Linked DNA regions of Blastopirellula sediminis. The main gene of each other region encodes a partner of the protein of the gene in region 2 in a complex. Links are inferred from orthologs where the notes say so. Each region holds a gene or a part of one and is shown on either strand. Other genes may lie near its edges.

Region 1 (8,161 bases), 3.5 Mb from region 2 along the record:
CTGGTGCAAGTTGCACTGGGCCAGACAAATCGCCGCCGGAAAATGGTACGGGTTGATTTCGAGCGCCTGGTGGTTGTCGCGAGCCGCCAATTCCCAGACCTGACGTCGGAAATAAGCTTCGCCCCGAAAGTGATGCGCTTCGGCATACCAGGGAGCATGGTGGATCAGCGTGGTCGCGTCAATCACAGCGTCATGCCACGACGCCGATCGGAGATGTCCGGCGACCCGTTCCAACTGGCGACGTTGATTGGTCGATCCGGCCCGGATCCAGAGGTTGCGAATGCCGTTCTCGGCGATCAGACGAACGCCGCGGTCGATATCGGTCAGCCCGCGGCCGACGATCGCGTTAGAGCCGAAGTCGGCCAAAAAGCAGAGGGCCAAAACGGCCGCACGGCGCACTTCCGGCGAATTGCTTTCCGCCAGGCGTTCCAGCGTGCCAAGTCGATACTGCCCCGAGACGTCGCGAATAAACGCAGCGGTGTTTTCTCGCTGCAGATATTGGCGATAGTACTTCAGCAGCGTCGGAGCGCGTTCCGGTTGTTCGTTCACAGGGGGGATACCATCAGCAGGATTGCGGCGACGGGAGGCTTGACGCGCCCGCCGAACAAGATTCGAGTGTAATTGGAGCGAAACGAAACGGCAAATTGTTCTGCCGGGAGCAGTCCGGGGCGATGGAGCAGAAAATGAAGGACTTTCGACGGTTTTTCTTGCCACTTTTGATTGTGGGGACGCTAACCGCGGGGGCTTTCGGCGTCGAGTGGAAGACCGGAGTTGCGTTTGAGAAACATCTCGAATCGGAGGTCGACCTGCAATGGGAGGACGTGCCGCTGCGGGACGCGCTCCAGCGATTGGCCCAAACGCAGGAGATCGCCTTTTTTCTGGACCGCCGCATCGATCCGGACCGATTGGTCTCGCTTAGCGCCAACGCCGTGCCGCTGGAGATGGTGGTCCAGATGCTCGCTCAAAAGGCCGGCGGCGGCAGTTGCCATGTCGGTTCCGTCGTTTATATCGGCCCTGCCGACACGGCGCGTGACCTGGCGACCGTCGCCGCCGTCCAGACCGACTTCGCCCGGCAGTCGCGCGATCCGGCGATGCGCGAGCTGGTTGCGGCCGAAGCGCTGAGTTGGCCCGACCTGACCGAGCCGCGAAAGTTGCTGACCGATTTCGCGCAACGACGCAAACTGACGTTCGCCAATCTGGACGCGGCGGTCTCGCATGACTTGTGGCGCGCCAGCGAGTTGCCGAAGATCGCGCCGGCCGAGACGCTCACCTTGTTGCTCGCCGGATTCGGGGCGACCTACCGCTTTGGGAAAAACGCTGCGGGCGAAGCGCAACTGCAACTGATTCCCCTGCCCGAGAATCCCCAGCTGACCCGTCGCATTCCGTTTCGTGGCGATCTGAATGACGCGGCGTCCAAGATCAAAGCGGAGTTTCCGGAACTCGGAGTTGAAACGCAAGCCGGCGCCGTCATCGTGACCGGCCGGTTTGAAGAGGTGACGCTAGCCGGCAAGATGCTCCGCGGCGAGACGATCCGCCGTATGGACGTGACTCCCGCGAAAAAGCTCTACACGCTGGAAGTGAAACAACAGCCGCTTGGCGCCGTGCTCGCCAGTCTGGCCAAGTCGTTGGCGCTGAAGGTCGAAGCGGGAGACGACGTCGAAGAGACGCTGCATCAACGCATCTCCTTCTCCGTCGACAAGGTCGACGTGTTGCAACTGCTGCAAGCGACGATGGCCGAAGTGCCCGTGCGTTGGGAGCTCAAAGACGACGTGCTGACGATTACGCCGAACAAGAAATAAAAAACGCCCGAACGTCGACATGCAACGTAGTCGGGCGGCGGTGTTCGAAGTGGAACGCTCAGCTTAGCAGCCGTGCTTTTCCAGCTTTTCGCGAAGCGTGTCGGCCGTGAACGGCTTGACCAAATAGTCCGAGACGCCGGCTTGAATCGCTTCCAAAACGCGCGACTTTTCGGCTTCGGTCGTGACCATCATGATCTTGACGTCCTTGTCGATCTTGCGAATCTCTTGAACGACTTCCAGGCCATTCTTGCCCGGCATGTTCCAGTCGGTCAGCACCAGGTCGAAATCGCCCGGCTTGAAAATCTTGAGCGCTTCGTCGCCATCCGCCGCTTCGGTCGCGGTCGGAACGCCTACGGCTTGGAGCGAACGGAGAATGATTTTGCGCATCGTGCTTGAGTCGTCAGCAACAAGAACTCGAGTGGACATAGAACTGGTGACTCCTGAGTCTAACCCTATGAATTGCGTAATAGGGCGCCGCCGTCATTAGCACGCGCCACTGCCCACCTGTCTTGGGCTAACGAACGATAGGTTGCGGCGACCGCTCGTCAAGCAATCCGATGGCATACGTCAGGAAAAGTTTGTGATTGCGGGTCACCGTGCGGAGCGGCCGCAATCAGGCAGCGCCCTGCTCCTTCGACGCGATCGCTGCAACCGAACGGCGCCGGTCCGGTCGTAACGGTTGGTGAGTCTAGGGCAGCAGGGCATCCCCATGAAGTTGGGAAAACTAATCGGCTTGGCTAATTTGTGCGGGGTCCCGTTGCCGAATTCTCCAAGGAACGACTTGTCCTTGGGGGCAAATCGGGGGGAGCGAACGCGGTGCGACGACCAAAGTCGACGCGCGGCGGCCGCTTCAGGACTAGTTTTCCACAACAAGCAAGGAAACGAATCTTGTCCGCCACGATTCAAGACATCGGTTCGGAGCGTATGACGAGCGGTACGCACGGCGAAACCGCCAACTCAATGCAGTTGGTCAGTTTTCGTCTCGCTCAAGAGGAATACGGCATTGAGATCACCCGCGTTCAGGAAATCATCCTGATGGGCGAGATCACGCGAGTTCCGCAAACTCCGGAGTTCATCAAGGGACTGATCAATCTTCGCAATACGGTCATTCCGATCGTCGACTTGCGTCGCCGCTTTGGCCTGCCGGAAGAAAAGGCCAGCGACGAAACCCGCATCATGGTCATGAACGTCGCAGGCAAGACGATCGGCATCATTGTCGACGCCGTCAGCGAAGTCTTGCGAATCGGGAAAGATCAGATCGCTCCTCCGCCGCCGACGGTGGCCGGTTTGGGGCGAGACTATCTGACCGGTTTGGTCAAGCTCGACAAACGACTGCTCATTCTGCTCGATATGGACAAGATCCTGACGAGCGGCGAGAGCGTCATCGTCGAGTCGCTATAAGCCTGTGCTTTGCGACTACCCTTGCAAATGCCGACTGGAAAACCAGCCAGGTTCGCATGACCTAGGTCCGCCTACCCGCCAATTTTTCATACCTTTACGCATTCCAACCTCCGATTCGAGAAAGCGATAGCGATGGCAGCCACCAATTCACGCACCAAACCGACCGCGGGCGATCAACTGAAACGCGAACTCTCGCTCGCCAAGGCGATGAGCGACAACTCCCCCATCAACATTCTGGTCGCCGATCGCGACCTGGTCATCACCTACGCGAACGCCGCCAGCATCAACACGCTGAAGCAACTGCGGAAGTTCCTGCCGATCGATCCGGAAAAGATCGTCGGACAGTCGATCGACATCTTCCACAAAGACCCGGCCCACCAGCGCCGCATGCTGGCCAATCCGAGCAACTTGCCGCATCGCACCACCATCCAAATCGGCGATCAATACGCTGACCTGCTGGTCAGCCCGACCTTCGACGCCGCCGGCGAATACCTCGGCCCGATGGTGACCTGGGAAGTGATCACTGAAAAGCGTCGCTTGTCGCAAGCCGCCGCCGAAATGACCGCGATGGTCGAAAACGCGCCGATCAACATCATGTTGGCCAACCGCGACAACGTCATCACCTACTTGAATCCGGCCAGCGTTCGCACGCTGAAGACGCTGGAAAAGCATCTGCCGTGCAAAGTGGACGAGATGGTCGGCCAGAAGATCGACATCTTCCACAAAGATCCGTCGTACCAACGCAATATTCTGAAAGACGCCGGCAATCTGCCGCGTAACGCCACCATCGAAGTCGCTGGCGAAAAGCTCGATCTGCTCGTCAGCCCGACCTTCGACGCGGAAGGCAAGTATTCGGGCGCCATGGTGACCTGGAGCGTCGTTACCGAAAAGTTGAAGCTAGAAAAGGCCGCGGCGGAAAAGACGGCGATCATCGAAAACGCGCCGATCAACCTGATGCTGGCCGATCGCAACGGCATCATCACCTACATCAACCCGGCCTCGGAACGAACCCTGCGTTCGATCTCGTCGATTCTGCCGATTCCGGTCGAAAAGATCGTTGGCGCTTCGTACGACATTTTCCACGCCAATCCGAGCAAGCAGCGTCAGCTGCTGGCCGATCCGAAGAACCTGCCGCACAAGACGAGCTTCGAGCTTCGCGGCGAATGGTTCGCTCTGGAAGCGGCCGCCATTTACGACGACAAGGGCGAGTACATCGGCCCGATGGTCTCGTGGGAACTGATCACCGATCGCGTCAACGCCGAGAAGGCCGAACAAGCTCGCTTGGAACGCGAACGGGAAGAGCAGGAAATCCTGAAGACGAAGGTCGACTCGCTGTTGGGCGTAGTCGAAGCGGCGGCCAAGGGGGACCTGACTCGCGAAGTGACGGTTGAAGGCGTTGATGCCATCGGCACCTTGGCGGGCGGCTTGAAGAAGATGGTCGTCGACCTCCGCGACGTGATCGGCCGCGTGATCGAAAGCGGCAGCCAGTTCGCCGAAGGCGCCGGTCTGATCGCCGAGAACTCGCAGCAAATGGCTCAAGGCGCCCAGACGCAAAGCGCCTCGGTCGAAGAAATGAGCGCCTCGATTGAAGAGTTGACTCGCTCGATCGAAGCGGTCAAAGACAACGCCGGCGAAGCGAACAAAGTCGCCGTCGACACCAGCCGCATGGCCGAAGAAGGGGGCGCCGCCGTTCAGAAGTCGGTCGAAGCGATGGACCTGATCAAGAACTCCTCGGAGCAGATCAGCGAAATCATCCAGGTGATTTCGGAAATCGCCAGCCAGACCAACCTGCTGGCCTTGAACGCTGCGATCGAAGCGGCCCGCGCCGGCGAACATGGCCTCGGCTTCGCGGTCGTCGCCGACGAAGTTCGCAAACTGGCCGAACGCTCGAGCGAAGCGGCCAAGGAAATCTCGTCGCTCATTAAAGAGTCGACCCAACGCGTTCAGGACGGCGCCAAGCTGAGCGAACAAGCCGGCGCCTCGCTCGAGAAGATCATTCACGGCGTCGAAGCGACCGCCGCGAAGATCGCCGAGATCGCGACTGCGACCGTCGAACAGGCTCAAAGCGCCAACGAAGTCGCCAACGCGATCCAATCGATTTCGCACGTGACCGAACAGAACGCGGCCTCGGCGGAAGAGATGGCATCGAGCAGCGAAGAGTTGGGCGCGCAAGCCGAAACGTTGCGTAACCTGGTTTCGCGGTTCCGCACCGAGTAACCATCCGTGCGGTCGGTAAGGCTCCTCGCAAACGGGTTGAGAGGAGCTGCGAGTAAACGATGACGCCCCCAATTGCGGGGCGTCGGGGCGACGAAGAAAGCAACGAGACGATGACCGTAAGACCTAGCCATGAACTGGTGACCGACTTGCAACTGAAGCGGTACGCCAAATTGATCTACGATGTCGCCGGCGTGGAAATCTCGCCGCAGAAGAAGCAGTTGCTCTCGAATCGCGTGCGTCGACGGTTGAAAGTGACCGGCATCGCCAATTTCGAGGACTACTACGAGACGCTCGTTTCGTTGCCGGTCACCGACGACGAATGGGATCACTTCCTGCAAGAGGTGACGACCCACGAAACTTATCTGTTTCGAGACGATAGCAACTGGAACTGGTTTCGCAACGAGTACTTGCCGCAGTTGACGTCGGAAGCTCGGCTCGGCGTGCGGAAGAAGTCGCTCCGCGTCTGGTCGGCCGCTTGCAGCACCGGCGACGAAGCTTGCACCGTCGCTTGTTGCGCCGCCGAAGGGCTGGCCGGACAAGCTGGCTGGGACGTCAAGATTGTCGGCACCGATATCGGCGTTGGCGCCGTCCGTGAAGCGAACGCCGCTCGCTTCGGCGAACGGTCGATGCGACTTGTTCCGGAGCCGCTGAAGAAGAGATTCTTCGATCAAGCGAAGAATACGCCGTTTTGGACGCCGAAATCGCAGCTGCGAAACATGATGTCGTTTCGGCAGCATAACTTGCTCGATCCGCTCCGAGAACGCCCGTTTGACGTCGTCCTTTTGAAGAACGTATTGATCTACTTCAATACCGAGTCGAAGAAGCGCGTCCTCGAAAACGTCAATCGCGTCATGCTGCCGGGTTCCATCCTGGTGCTGGGCGCCGCCGAAGGAGTCAGCGATCTGCTGGACGGATACGAACGAATTCGTCCTTGGTTGTACCGATGCGTCAATGCGGCCAGTCCGCCAAGCGGAAAGGCGGGTGTCTAAGATGACCGCGCCCGGGCAGGATGAATTCTTCGACAATCTGCTGAGCGACTTCCTCGACGAGTCGTCGCAGCTGATTGATCGTCTCAACGACAACTTGTTGGAACTGGACGAGTGGGCCAAATTGGCGGCCGAAGATGAGAGCGCCATTTTGGACGCCGATCTGGTGAACGACATGTTTCGTTCCGCACATAGCGTCAAAGGGTTGTCGGCGATGCTCGGGCTTCCGAACATCAATTGCCTGACCCATAACGTCGAAAACATTTTCGACGCCGCTCGCCGCGAAGAGCTGAAGGTGACGTCGCATGTGGTTGAGGTCGTCTTCAAGTCGGTCGACCTGCTCGGCGCGATGCTTACCCAATTGCGGGAAACGTCGTCGGACGACGTCCCCTGCGACGAGATGATCGATCAAATCAAAGCGGTTCTGGAACAAACCGGCTCGGTGCGTGAGCAAACGAGCCAGGCGGACGCCGAAGCGTTTCTGACGACGAGCGACGACCAGCCGGTCGCGGACACGAGCCCGGTTGCGGACGAGACCGTGGGCGCCGACGCGATTCGCGCCGAAGTGGCTGTCCTTTTCGCCGGCGTCGCCGACGAAGCCGAAATTCCCGCCAAGTACTGCTCGATCTTCATTGACGAAACGGAACTTGCGGTCGACGAATTGAGCGACGTGCTACTGGCGATCGACAGCGGAGTGGGTGAAACGGCGGAAGCGGCGACCAAGACGTTGCTCGTCACTTCGCACCGGATCAAGGGATCGGCCGCTTCGATCGGCTTGAACCGTCCGGCGCGACTCGCCCACGTGATGGAAGATATTCTGCAGGAAATCCGGGACTCCGGCGGAGTCGTCTGGGGAGACCTGGCCGACGCGCTGCTGCCTTGCGTCGACGGGATTCGCGTTTACGTCCAACAACTGAAGCAAGGCGCTGATAAGACCGACAGCTTTGAAGAGCTGACCGTTGATCTGCTGTCGGCTTGGCGATGTCGCGATGGCTCCGATTCGTCTCCCACGGCGACCGCTCCGGCGGAGTCGGCCCAAGCGGCCGTCGTCACGCCGACAATCGCACCGGGACTCGACGACGAAGGCGGCTACCGAATGGAGCTGGTCTTCGATCAGAATCTGCCCCTCTCGACGCTCAAGGCGCAACTGCTGCTGGAAAAGGTGAGCCGAGTCGGCGAAGTTCATCGCAGCGTTCCTTGCTACGAAGATCTCGATCGGTTGGAGCATGTCGACAGCCTGACGATTGACATCTCGACCGACGAAACGCTCGAGTCGCTCTACTCGTTGGTCGACGTCTCGGGCGTCGTCTCAGCGAAGATCTTCACTCGCGAAGAGCCGATCAAAGCGGCGCCGACGCGCGAAGTCGCTCCTCCACCGGTTCAAGCGGCCGCGCCTGTTGCGACTCCGGCGCCGGCGAAAGTCGAACACTCGGCCCCGGTCACGCCTCCCGTCGCTGAAAAGAAAACTTTGACGCCTGCGGCGCCGCCAGCCAAAGCTGCGCCGGTTGCGACGAAGCCCGCCGAGTCGACCGCCGCTGCGGATCGTACGAAAGCGACCGACGCCCTGGCGAAGCCGGCCGAAACGTTGCGTGTCGATATCGAACGTCTCGATCAGTTGATGAACCTGGCTGGACAGCTGGTGATCAACCGAGCGCGTTTCGAGCAGTTGACTGACGGGCTGCGGGAATCGCTTCCCCACAAGTCGTCGCAGCACAAGATGGCCAATGTGTGCGGGCTGAGCGGCAAGTTGCTGCAGAT
Region 2 (12,135 bases):
TGGAACCGCGGACCGAGGTCGATCAGCGATTCGGACGATCCGACGAAAAAGTAACCGTTGTCGGTCAACTGGTTCGCCAGGTTGACGTAGGTCCGTTTTCGATCTTCCGCATTGAAGTAGATGATCGCGTTGCGGCAGAAGATGATGTCGAAGCGGCCGAGATGGGCGAAGCTTTGCAGCAAATTGACCTTCTCGAACGAAACGAGCGAGCGGACTTCATCCTTGATGCGATGTCCGCCTTCTTGAGGAATGAAGTACTTGTTGAGGTATTTCGCTTCCAGGCCGCGCGACGTCTCCATCGGCGGATAAAGTCCGCGGCTGGCGCGAGCCAACGCATCGTCCGAAATGTCGGTCGCCAGGATCGAGATGTTCCAGCTCCGATAGTCGGGAAGCGTTTCCATCAGCGTCATCGCGATGCTGTACGGCTCTTGCCCGGTGCTGCAAGCGGCCGACCAAATGCGAATGCGACGATCGTAGGCGTGCTTCGACTTCTCGTCGACCAGTTCCGGAATCGCTTTGAACATCAAAGCTTCAAACGGCGACTTGTCGCGGAAGAAGAGCGTTTCGCGGGTGGTGATCGCGTTGATGACGTCGCGCTTCAAGTCGCCATGCGAGTTGCGAGCGCGGACCGCGAATTCAACGTAGTTGGCGCAACCTTCTCGTTTCACGAGATCGGCCAGACGGCTCTCGATCAAATAATCCTTCGAGCTGTCGAGTGCAATTCCGCACAGGTCGTAGACCAGCCCGCAAACAGCGTCAATATCTTGAGGCGTCATATTCCCCTAACCCCTGCTCCGTTTGACGCAATTGACGATTTCCCGTCCGACGTCGTTAAGTGGACAAATCAAATCAGCCAAGCCGGCCTCGACGATGCTCCGCGGCATTCCGTAGACGACCGAACTCTCTTCATTTTGTGCGATGATGTTCGCCCCCAGGCGTTTCAGCAGTCGGCAACCGACCGTGCCGTCGTCTCCCATGCCGGTCATGATCACGCCGAGCGTAGATCCGCCGTAAACATGCGAAATCGAGCGAAACAGGTAATCGACCGAGGGGCGGCAGTTTCGTTCGTGCGGATCGTCGTTGACTCGCACGCGCGTCTTCACGCCATCCCGTTCGACCTTCATCTGATGTCCGCCGGGAGCGATGTAAATCACGCCGGGCCGCACGTCTTCGCCGTCGCTCGCTTCGACCACTTCCACCTGGCAGCGCCGATTGAGGTCTTCGGCGAGCGACTTGGTAAACAGCGGCGGCATGTGCTGAACGACGAAGATCGGAACCGGAAAGTTTTGGGGAATGTTGGGGAGTTGCGACGTCAGGGCCGGAGGTCCACCGGTCGAAATCCCGATCGCAACCGCTTCGATCGGCGAACGAAATGTCAGATCGTGCGACGAAACGAGCGACGTGGGATGCGGCGGCTTCGGCGCTTCGACCGGTTTCGGCGGCGGCGAAGCGGCGCGATGCGTAGCGCCGACGGCGATTGGTCTAGTCGTACGGACGACCCGACGCAGGTATGCGTCGACTCGTTGCCGGAGCGTTTCCGACAGGATCGACATGCTTTGTTCGGCGCTGGTTCCGGCCGGTTTCAGCACGAAGTCGAACGCCCCCAACTGCAGCGCAGCCATCGTCGCTTGTGCGCCAGCGCCGGTCAAAGCGCTCAACATGATCACGCCGGGCTGGTGGGCGAAGCGTTTCATTTCTCGCAGCACGCCGAGCCCGTCGATCGTTGGCATTTCGACGTCGAGCGTGATCAGGTCGGGCTGCAAGTATTCGATCTTGTCAAGCGCGATGCGGCCGTCAGCGGCGACGCCGACGACTTCGATTTGAGGGATCTGCGCAAGGATGTCGCGGACTAACTTGCGGTATAACGCCGAGTCGTCGACGACCAGTACGCGAATGCGATCTTCCTCGCTCATGGTTTCCTACTTCGCTCTTCCCTGGCCGCAGGGGCGGTTCAAGCCGCCAGCGGCGACTCGAACCTCAGGCGGCGTTTGTTAGGCCATCGCCGCGAATTCGTTGGCGTCGTTCAACATCTCGTCGATGTTGAGCAGCACAACGACGTCCTCATCGCGTTGGTGAACGCCGATGAAGAAACGCCCTTCGACACCCTTCAGGTTGGCCGGAGGAGGGGTCACGTCTTCGTCGGTCAGCGTCAGAATGTCCGACACTTTGTCGACGACGATCCCGACCGCTTCCCCGTGCGAATTGATGATCAGGTTGCGGCTCTCGCGAGTCTGCTCGCCCGGCTCCAAGCGGAGGATGTGCCGCGGTTCGACCACCGTCACCACTTCGCCGCGGAGATTGACGACGCCGCAAACGTACGGCGGAGCCTGCGGTACCGGCGTGCATTCCAATTGGCGGTTGATTTCCTGGACGCAGCCGATCGGAATCGCCATCAACAGATCGCCCAGGTAAAAGGTGACGAACTGCTGCTCGCCCGAAATTACGCTTTTCTTTTCGTTACCAGACATTGGTTAAACTCCTGCGGTAGACAATTCTCGGGCTTTTCCGTCACGCATCGCTTGACGTCGGAGAGTTTCGACGTCGGTCTGCGTCAGTCGAGAAACCGACGACAACAGGCGTTCGCGATCCATCTTGATTTGGTAGTCGTCGATGCCGGCCTCTTCCCCTTCGCGACGATGTTCGTCTGAAGCGAGCGAGGTCAAAGCGACGATCGGCATGTTCTTCCACTTGTCCGAGTTACGAACCTTGCGCGACAGCTCGAAGCCATTCATGCGAGGCATTTCGATATCGGTGACGATCAGGTCGAAGTGGTATTCCCCTTGCTGTAGCGTTTCCCAGGCGACCTGGCCGTCTTCGGCGTCTACCACTTGGAAGCCGGCCTCTTCGAGGAAGCCACGCACCTGGCGACGGAAGAAGTCGGAGTCTTCGGCCAGCAGGACGATCGGGTCATGCGAACGGGTTTCGGCGGCGACCTTGTGGTGCTCGAACCATTCGGGGCGATGCTTTTCGACGATCTTGAAGATGTCGAGCAAGCGAATCGCCTGGCCGTCGTAGACGAACGAGCCGCAGACGCCGGTTTCGCGGAACGTCGTGGCGTCAATGTGCATCGCGACGTTCTGGATGTCTTTCAACTGCGGAGCGATCAAGCCGACTTCATATCCGTTGATGTCGAAGATCACCACGAAGACGCTTTCCAACTCGGACGGAGCCGGGCGAGCGTTGATGTTGTTTTCCAATCGCATGACCGGCAGCGACGAGCCGCGGTATTGCAGCACTTCCAGGCCGCCGACGGTGTCGATCTGGCTGACGCGGATTCGCTCGACGCGAAGCACGACGCTCATCGGGATCGCGAAGTTTTCTTGCGGATGGTTGGTGAACATCAGGAGCGACTGCGACTCTTCGCCGGCGTGCAGATCTTCCTGGATCCGCTTCGCTTCCAGTTCGCTCTGGTCGGTGAGGTCGAGTTTCGCTTCGGCGCCGATGCCGGAGACGTCCAGGATGAGCGCGATGTGCCCGTCGCCGAGGATCGTGGCGCCTGAAAGGCACTTGCAACCTCGCAGGTGACGTCCCAGCGGCTTGACCACGATTTCTTCGGAGTCGTGCAGGCCGTCGACCGCCAGACCGTAACGAGCGCGGCCCGTTTCGACGACGATGATGCTGCTACTGTTCGATTGTTTCGATGCGTCGCCGCGAAGGTGCAGGATCCGCTGCATGCGGACGATCGGCAGGAGCGAGCCGCGAAGGCGGAGCATTTCGGCCCCTTTGACGCGGGTCAGGCGTTGCTCGTCATCGGCGCGGACGCGGACCAGTTCCGAGATGTTCGCTTGCGGGATAGCGAAGCGACTGCCGCTCGTTTCGACGATCAGCGACGGAATGATCGCCAACGTCAGCGGCAGGGTGATCAGAATGTTCGTTCCTTTGCCGATCGTCGATTCGACGTCGACGGTGCCGCCCAGCTTTTCGATGTTGCTGCGAACGACATCCATGCCGACGCCGCGTCCGCTGACGTCGGTCAGCTTTTCGGCGGTCGAGAAGCCGGCGTGGAAGATCAAGCGAACGGCGTCGCGATCGGTCATCTGCTCGGCCTGATCTTGCGTGATGACTCCCTTGGAGACCGCTTTCTCTTTCAAGATCGCGGGGTTGATCCCTTGGCCGTCATCTTCGATTTCGATGCGGACCTTGCCAGCCTGGTGATAGGCGCGAAGGTTGATCTTGCCGGTCGGGCTCTTGCCGTTGGCGACGCGCTTTTGCGGAGTTTCCAGACCATGATCCATCGAGTTGCGGATCAAGTGGGTCATCGGATCGCCGATCGCTTCGATGATCGACTTGTCGACTTCCACTTCCTTGCCGTCAATGTGCAGGTTGCATTCTTTGCCGAGCTTGGCGCCCAGATCGCGAACGACGCGGATAAAGCGATTGAAGACCTGCCCGATCGGTTGCATGCGAGTCTGCATGACCGCGTCCTGCAACTCGCTGGTAACCTGGTCCAAGCCGGAGGCGACCGCTTCGAGGCCCGAGTCCTGCTTGCCCGAAATGGCTTGCATCACCTGGTTGCGGCAAAGGACGAGTTCGCCGGTCAAGTTCATCAGGCGATCGAGCACGCTGACCGGAACGCGAATGTTCGCTTCGATATTGGTCGAACCTTCCGACCGAGTTTCTTCGCTGGCCGCTTTCGGAGCCGGGGCAGCCGGTTGCGGAGTCGGTTCGACCGGAGTCGGCGCTACAGCAACCGGGGCCGGCGTTTCGACTTCGTTCGGCGTCGGCGCTTCGAGGATGGCGGCAGGCGAGGGAACTTCGACCGGGGCAGAAGCAGCCGCTGTCGGAGCTGGCGTCGACGGGGTCGGCGTGACGCCGGCCGCGATCTCGTCAAGCTGTTTCACGAAGTCGGCGATTTTCATTTCGTCCGAGCTTTCGACGTCGTTGATCATCGAGCGGAGTTGATCCGATGCGCGGAGCATGACGTCGATCATTCCCGAGTTGGGCACGAGCTCCAGGTTGCGGAGCTTGTTGAGGACGTTCTCCAGGCTGTGCGACAGGTCGTTGATGTTGCGCAGTCCGAGGAACCCCGCGGCGCCTTTGATCGAGTGGATCGCACGAAAGACGGTGTTGACCAGATCGACGTCGACGCTCTCGCCGCCCGATTCGATCGCCAACAGCTGCGATTCGACGTTCGCGAGATGTTCGTTCGATTCGATCACGAACTCGGCGACTAGTTCATTGTCTTCGTACATAATCTAACAGTGCTCCTGAACCATGTTGGACGGAAAAGTCGCCGTCACTTGGGGATGATGGAGGGCCGCTTCGGGCGAAGGGACCGCCCAGGAAGAGGAGGATTCCATCTCTCGAAGGTATTCCGCCAGATAGCGATTCAAGTTCGCCGGCGTCATCGCGCCGACGGTGAAGATCGCATCTTGCGGGGTGGTCGAAAGGTGTTTTTGCTGTTCCAGCAACTCTTGCACCTGGTCGGTCGTTAGCAGGCCGAGCTCCACGGCCGCTTCGCCAAACTTCAACTGCGTGTCGGCTTGACGCTGCAGCACCTGCATCAGTCCAGCGACGGTGATATGGCGCGACTGCAGGGCGATCTGGCCGATCGGTTTGACGCTGCGAGCGTAGGCGGAGCGTGCAAGTTCCAGCAGTTGCGGCGAGATCGCGCCGCGCAGAATCAGGTAGTTCTCAAAATTGCTCCACTCGAACCCAGAGGGCAATTCGCTGGCGAGGGAGGGTGAGGGTGAATTGCTCGCTCGCAGCTTCGATTTGATTTCCGAGGTCTTCTGCGCGATGCGCAATTGGCGAGCGGCGAAGGCGGCGGCTTGGCGCCATTGTTCGATTCGGTAAAACGACGCTTCAAGCGCATCGATCATCGGTCGCAGATCGTCAGCTGGCTTGAACAGACAGTATTCGGCTCCGTATCCAAGGGCCTCGAACACCAGGTTCATCTTCAGCTTGCCGGTAAACATGATCACGGCGACGCCGATATCGAACTGTTTGATCTGTTGAAGGACCTCAAGTCCGTTCAGCTGCGGCATCTCAATGTCGAGCAGGACAACGCGATATCCGCCATTGATTAGCGCACCACGCCAGCACGTCGGATCGTGCAGCTCGTCGACGATATAGTCGTGCTGCGCAAGACGAGCCTGGATCATACGAGTGACCGTCGGATCATCGTCGATATGTAGGATGCGTCGTTCGTTGGAATTCATGCCGTTCACTGCGGTTTCGCCCCAGATGCATAAGTCCACCGTGATCCCGGACTTTGAGGCTGCAGAAATATAGACCCCGAATTTCAACTTGCAACGCAAGGGAAAATGGGAGAAACCGCGAAAGGGCGCACGGTCGTACCGGTTGGTACGACCGTGGCGGTCACAAGAAAGACCGAGAGAAAACTGAAGTTCGCGGACGGCCGCGAAGTTTATGGAATACAACGCAAGATCAGCATGCGGATTTCGGGACCCTCTGCAGAGGTCATTTCGGGCGCAGCGAGCGTCAATTGACCAGTACCTTGCGGAAGCTCGATAACCCCGAGAGTAAGCGGAGCGAAGTCTTTTACCGGGGATTCGCTCCCTCGCGACGCGCGATCGAGTTCGGGGCCATAGCTGGGCGGGTCATGCTCAGCGACAATCTTGCCGCTTGCATTCTTGTCGCCAATGCTCAGTTCCAACGTCGTACCAACCACGCTCTTGGGGGCGGCATAATAGACGATTGGCTCATATTTGCCGGCCTGACCAACCTCAACGTCCCAAGTCATTTTGTCATCCGCGCTCTTCCAACCGGTGAAATAGGAGCAATTAGGCGCCGGCGCGCTGCGACGAATATTTCCGTGCGGTTTGCCGTCCCGAGCCGGTAATTGCGTGCTATGCGCATAACCGACGGTGAACGGACGGTCTTCCGCTTCCATCTGCTCCCGAATTTCCTCTCGAAACTGATCGGCCGCCTTCTTCATGGCGGCGACCTCTTTCGGATGCTGCGCGGCGACGTCTTTACGCTGACCGGCATCCTTGGCGATGTCATAGAGATGGCCGGCCGCGTCGAGGCGGAAACGCTGCGAACGGACGCTGACGTTTTGCCATTTGTTGATCGGGATCGAAAAGAGGTAGCGATCGTACAACGGCTGTTTGTCCTGGCTCAGCAGAGTCGGCGCAAAGCTGCGACCGTCGAGCGGCTTTTTGGGCTGGAACTTGACGTCGCACAATTCGGCCAAGGTTGGACCCAGGTCAATTGCGCCGCCGATCTGCTCGACCTGCATGCCAGCCGAGATGCGCTGCGGCCAGCGAATGAACAAAGGCGAGCGGACGCCCCCTTCGTCGGTCGAGCCTTTACGCCCCTTCATATCGCCGTTCCAACGCCAGCTGTTCGGGCCGTTGTCGCTGAAGTAGACGACGATCGTATCGTCGGTCAGCTGCAATTCGTCAAGCTTCTTCAACACGCGGCCGACGTTCCAGTCGATGTTTTCGACCATCGCCAGCGCCGAACGGGTCATATCAAGATCTTCCTTCTCCGGATCGCGATTCCGCATCTTTGGATCGGCGTCTTTGAACTTGTCGTAAAACTTGTCTGGAACCTGCATCGGCGAATGGGGAGTGTTGTAAGGGAGGTAGCACAGGAACGGTTCGTCCTTGTGCTGCTCGATAAACGCCATCGCGCGGTCGGTCAGATCATCAATGATGAAACCTTCGCCGCGGATTAGTTGGTTGTTGTGCTCCAGCAGCGGATCAAAGTAGTTCCCCCAATGCCCCGAGCAGAATCCGACGAACTCGTCGAACCCACGCGCGTTGGGATGGTAAGGAAACTGCATGCCGTTATGCCATTTGCCGAACGCCGCGGTTGCGTAACCGGCGTCGCGGAAGGCTTCGGCGAAGGTTTGCTCGTCAACGTTCAAACGTTCTTGCCCGGTCGAAACGCCGCGGACGCCGCCGCGAGCATGAAATCGCCCGGTCAGGAACTCGGCGCGGGTCGGAGCGCACAAGCTGCAAACATAGAAATAGTCGAACGACGCTCCCTGTTTGGCGATCTCGTCGATGTTGGGAGTTGCGAGATTCGCATTGCCGTTGTAGCTGAGGTCTCCCCAACCTTGATCATCGGCCAGGAAAATGACCACATTCGGTCGACGCTCAGCGCGACTGATTCCGACAAGGGTGAGCAGAACGAAGAGCGTCGTGAAGATTTGGCGTGCGTTCATGGGGCGTCGATCGCAGATTTCGGGGTAGGATCGTTCCAGTCTAACTGGAAACTGGCCAGAATGCACGTTTCCCCTGCCCTACTTCGTGTAGGCGTTTAGCGTTTCCCGATCTTTGAATGAATTGACGACTTCCCGATCGGCGACGTACTTGTGGGCCGTCATCCAGGCGAATTCCTTTTTCTCAACGTTGGCCGGATCGGGTTCCGGCAGCGGCACGCCATCCGCCTCGACATAGGCGGTTCGGACGACCGGAACGGGGCGACTCGCTTTCGGCGCCAATTCATAGTCGGTCCCTTGGGTTTGCAGGAGCCAAGCGTTTTCACGGAAGCCGCTTGTCAGCCGATTCTTTGCGGCGGCGAGCAATTGATTCTTCTCCTCTGCGCCGATCATTTCGTCCTGCTGAATCGACGCCATTAACTTTTGCGTTTCCGACACGTCGAAACTGACCCAGCCATAGGGAGGCAAGAATGCTTCGAGCTTGCAGTGGGACGGGGAGTTCTTCGGAAAGAGGGAGAGTCCGTAGGTCACGCGCGTCGGATAACCAAGCGCTCTTCCCATCGAAGCGCAAAAACCGTGGTAGTCGCTGCAATGACCATGTCGATTCGTTAGGGCGTGTAGCGAACTGGCTTGTAGCGAAGCGTCGACATGATCGTAGCGGAAGTCGCGGATCACGTAGTCCATGATCGATTCCATGTTGTCGAGCGGATTGCCGAGCGTCGGAACGACTTCTTCTGCGAGTTTGCTGAAACGCTCGTCGACGACCACCGCTTGCGATTCGCCGCCGCGATATTTGTCGAAGGCCGTCGGCCATGAATCGACGGTGCGCACTTGTAGCGGATCAATCTTCCAATCGAGCTGCCAGACCTTGGCTTGAAAACGGTGACGAATGATCTGCGCTCCTTGCGGATCATCGAATTCAAAGTAGGCGAACTTGTTGCCGTATTTCGGTTCGACGTGAATCGTCGGCGTTACGTCCAGCGGAAAAGTCGACCACTCGCTGGAACCAATCTCTTGGCCAGCGCTTGTCTGCGGAACCGGAACCCAGACTTGCAACTTATGCGTGTGGTAAGGAGGGGTCACGACGATGGAAAAATCGACGTCATGTTGAACCGGTTCGCTGCGCTTGGCGCGATAGTCTTGCGCCGGATGGAGCGACTCCGTTTCGGCGCCGCAGGCGACGGATGCAAATGCGAGATAGAGAACGCAGGAAACGGAAAAACGCCGCATGGGAGAAGGCTCGGGCGATCGTGGAATGAAACAACGTTCAAACGAACATTGTAATGACTGCGGCGACACGCTTCAAACTGGGCGAATTACGAACCTGGTACGAATTCCGGAAGAAATAGGCCGGACGAAAAAAATTTTCAAAACTGGCCTTGCGGCGTAGGGCGAATTGCCGGTATTTACCTGCCGCGAACTTTTGGGCGCCAGAAATGGGCTGGGAAGTTTGCTAGCGACTACGAAAAAGCTGCCCTGCAGTTTTGCAATGATTGCGCGCAAGGTGAGCTTGACGTGGTTTTGGAAAATCCGTATTTAACCCACCGCAACCAACACCCGTACGGAGTTTTTCCGTCGGACGTCGAGTCGCGTTGCGGGTCGACGACGGTGGGAATTGGACCGGCTTGCCCGATGTTGCGGGACGGAAGGCGAGTTGTAGTTGGGGGGCGTGAGATAAACCTATGAGAAATGGAATTCCTCAGATGATTTGGCGGGCGGCTGTACGCCCCAATCATTTCAATCAGACAAGGAGAGTCGCGTTGAATTCCGCCGTGAAATCGTTGACGTACTGCCTGGTTGCGACCGCATTGATGTGGTCCGCCGCCCAGGCGCAAGACTTCGGCAATCTAGCCGACTTGCAAAAACAGCAAGATATGCTTCGCGATGCTCGTCAGGCGATGCGGCGCGGCGATCTGGACCAAGCGGAGTCGCTGATCAACAGCGCCTCGCAGCTCCAGGCGCCGAACGATCCTCTGTATGACAAGTTTCGCGACACGCCCGAAAAGGCGAAGGCGACGCTCGAGCAGATGCGGTTCGCCAAAATGCCAGGGCAGAACGAACTGACCGCCGCCATGCGAGGCAATCCGCAATTGGAAGCGGAGACCTTGATCGGGCAGGCTCGCACCGCTCTGGCGAACGGGCAATCGCTCGCCGCGGTCGAACTGTACCACAAGGCCGCCAAGCTGAACGTTCAGCTGCCGCCGGGCGCCTATGACGTCGATCGTCTTCGCGAAGACCTGATCACGGCCGGCATTCAGCCGAGCATGTTGATGGCCCAAGCCGCTCCGATGCGGACGCCGCCGGTCGCCGAACCGTCTTCGATGGACAACCCCTACGCCGATCAATACGGCCCCAACAGCTTCCAAGCGTCGAGCGGCGACTCGGCCAAGCGGTTGATGTTGGACGCTCGTCGCGAACTGGCTCGCAGCAACATGGCCGTCGCTCATCGACTGGTCGATCAAGCTCGCAACCTGGGAGTCGTCTTTCCGGCTGGCCAGGATTCGCCCGAGAAAATTGAAGATCTGATTCGCCGCACCGAAGCGGTTTATCGTAATCCGCCGGGACCGGAAGCGGGCAAAATGTTCGCCGCCGTCATGCTGGAACAAGCGGCCGGTTTGATCGCCTACGATCAACTGGGAGACGCCGAACGACTGATTCGCCAGGCCGAACAACTCGGCGGCGACTACAGCCAAGCCCGTTTCACGCCGGATCAGCTGAAGGGCGAAATCGCTCGTCGTTCGCAAAACGTCGGCGCCGGACCGGTTGGTAACCTGCCGCCGGCGAATGTGCCTGCGGGAGCTTCGGCTCACGATCAACAACAAGCCGTTTTGGCTCAGGCCAAGGCTGCGATGGACGGCGGAAACATGGCCGCCGCCGAAATGTACTTTGAACAAGCCAAAACGATTCGCGTCAATCCTCGCGAATACGTCGCCGGCGACCTGCGTCCGGAAATCATGATGATGGAACTCGACCGCGCTCGCGGCGGAGTCCGTCAGGCTTCGGGCGAAGAGACCGCCGGATTCGCCGGTTCGCAAAGCATCTATCAGCCGGAATTCGACCAGTCGCGTAACGTTCCGGCCGGCGCCAACATGCCGATGGGCGGCGACATGAACGCCCAGTGGAACGCCGGCGGCGACAGCCCGGGCTTCCGTTTGCTGGGAGACGGCGAACTCGCGCTGAAGATGGGAGACAAGGTTCGCGCCCGCCAACTGTTTGAGGCGGCCTGGAACCACAAAGACGCGCTGGATCCGCAAAGCCGTCAACGTTTGCAAGACTACCTGCGTTACAGCACGCAGCCGTTGGGTAGCGAAATCAAGCAAACCAGCACCGCTCCGTCGGCGCTGGACGCCGTCGACGCCGAACAAGCGGTCCTGCAGCGTCAGCTGTTCGCCGAGGTGACTCGCGAGCAGTCGGCCGCCGACCGGATGCGTGAATCGGATCCGAAGGGCGCCCTGGAATTGCTGGAAAAGCTTCGCACTCGCGTCGCCGAATCGGCGGTCGATTCTAAGGTGAAGGATCAGTTGCTCGCTCGCGTTGATCGCAGCACGGACGGGCTGAAGAACTTCATCGAGATCAATCGCGCTCAAATCGAACTGGACGAGCAGAATCGCATGGTCGACGAGTCGATCCGCGCGAGCCGTCAGCAGCACGTCGAAGTGGAAGCTCGCCTGGTCAAGATTACCGACCAGTTCAATGAACTGATGGATCAGCTCCGGTGGGAAGAAGCGGAAGTTCTGGCTCGCCAGGCCCGCGAAATCGCTCCGAACGAGCCGATCGTGCAGAACATGCTGTGGAAAGCGACGACCGCTCGCCGCATGCACAGCAACATGTTGCTGCAAGAGGCGAAGGAAAAGGGTTTCTGGACGGCGATGGACAACGTCGAACATTCGGCGATTCCGTACGACGACAACAACCCGATTACCTTCTCGGATCCGAAGCAATGGAGCGAACTGACCGAGTCGCGTAAGAAGTACGACGCTCGCACCATGCAGATGAGCGAA

Evidence for each region.
Region 1: the proteins of LOC68_RS12320 (region 2) and LOC68_RS26930 are in contact, whole or in part, in a solved structure (PDB 1A0O), measured with the Escherichia coli proteins. The link is inferred for Blastopirellula sediminis from one-to-one orthologs.

The regions. Positions count from the first base shown.
Region 1 is NZ_JAJKFT010000010.1:3,746,787-3,754,947, forward strand. The notes cover bases 545-3,368. They hold LOC68_RS26930 (response regulator), read right to left. Parts: upstream 2,226-3,368; coding sequence 1,863-2,225; downstream 545-1,862. Other genes in these bases: LOC68_RS26920 (hypothetical protein), read right to left, coding at 545-549; LOC68_RS26925 (hypothetical protein), read left to right, coding at 684-1,799; LOC68_RS26935 (chemotaxis protein CheW), read left to right, coding at 2,688-3,200; LOC68_RS26940 (methyl-accepting chemotaxis protein), read left to right, coding at 3,333-3,368. In the rest of the region: more of hypothetical protein, read right to left, coding at 1-544; more of methyl-accepting chemotaxis protein, read left to right, coding at 3,369-5,417; CheR family methyltransferase, read left to right, coding at 5,528-6,406; chemotaxis protein CheA, read left to right, coding at 6,408-8,161. UniProt on the Escherichia coli protein: Involved in the transmission of sensory signals from the chemoreceptors to the flagellar motors.
Region 2 is NZ_JAJKFT010000010.1:210,718-222,852, reverse strand. Bases 2,272-5,586 are described here. They hold LOC68_RS12320 (hybrid sensor histidine kinase/response regulator), read right to left. Parts: upstream 5,193-5,586; coding sequence 2,472-5,192; downstream 2,272-2,471. Other genes in these bases: LOC68_RS12315 (response regulator), read right to left, coding at 5,196-5,586; LOC68_RS12325 (chemotaxis protein CheW), read right to left, coding at 2,272-2,468. Also shown: CheR family methyltransferase, read right to left, coding at 1-776; protein-glutamate methylesterase/protein-glutamine glutaminase, read right to left, coding at 783-1,913; more of chemotaxis protein CheW, read right to left, coding at 1,992-2,271; more of response regulator, read right to left, coding at 5,587-6,161; sulfatase-like hydrolase/transferase, read right to left, coding at 6,371-8,137; transglutaminase-like domain-containing protein, read right to left, coding at 8,216-9,364; general secretion pathway protein GspD, read left to right, coding at 9,907-12,135. UniProt on the Escherichia coli protein: Involved in the transmission of sensory signals from the chemoreceptors to the flagellar motors. CheA is autophosphorylated; it can transfer its phosphate group to either CheB or CheY.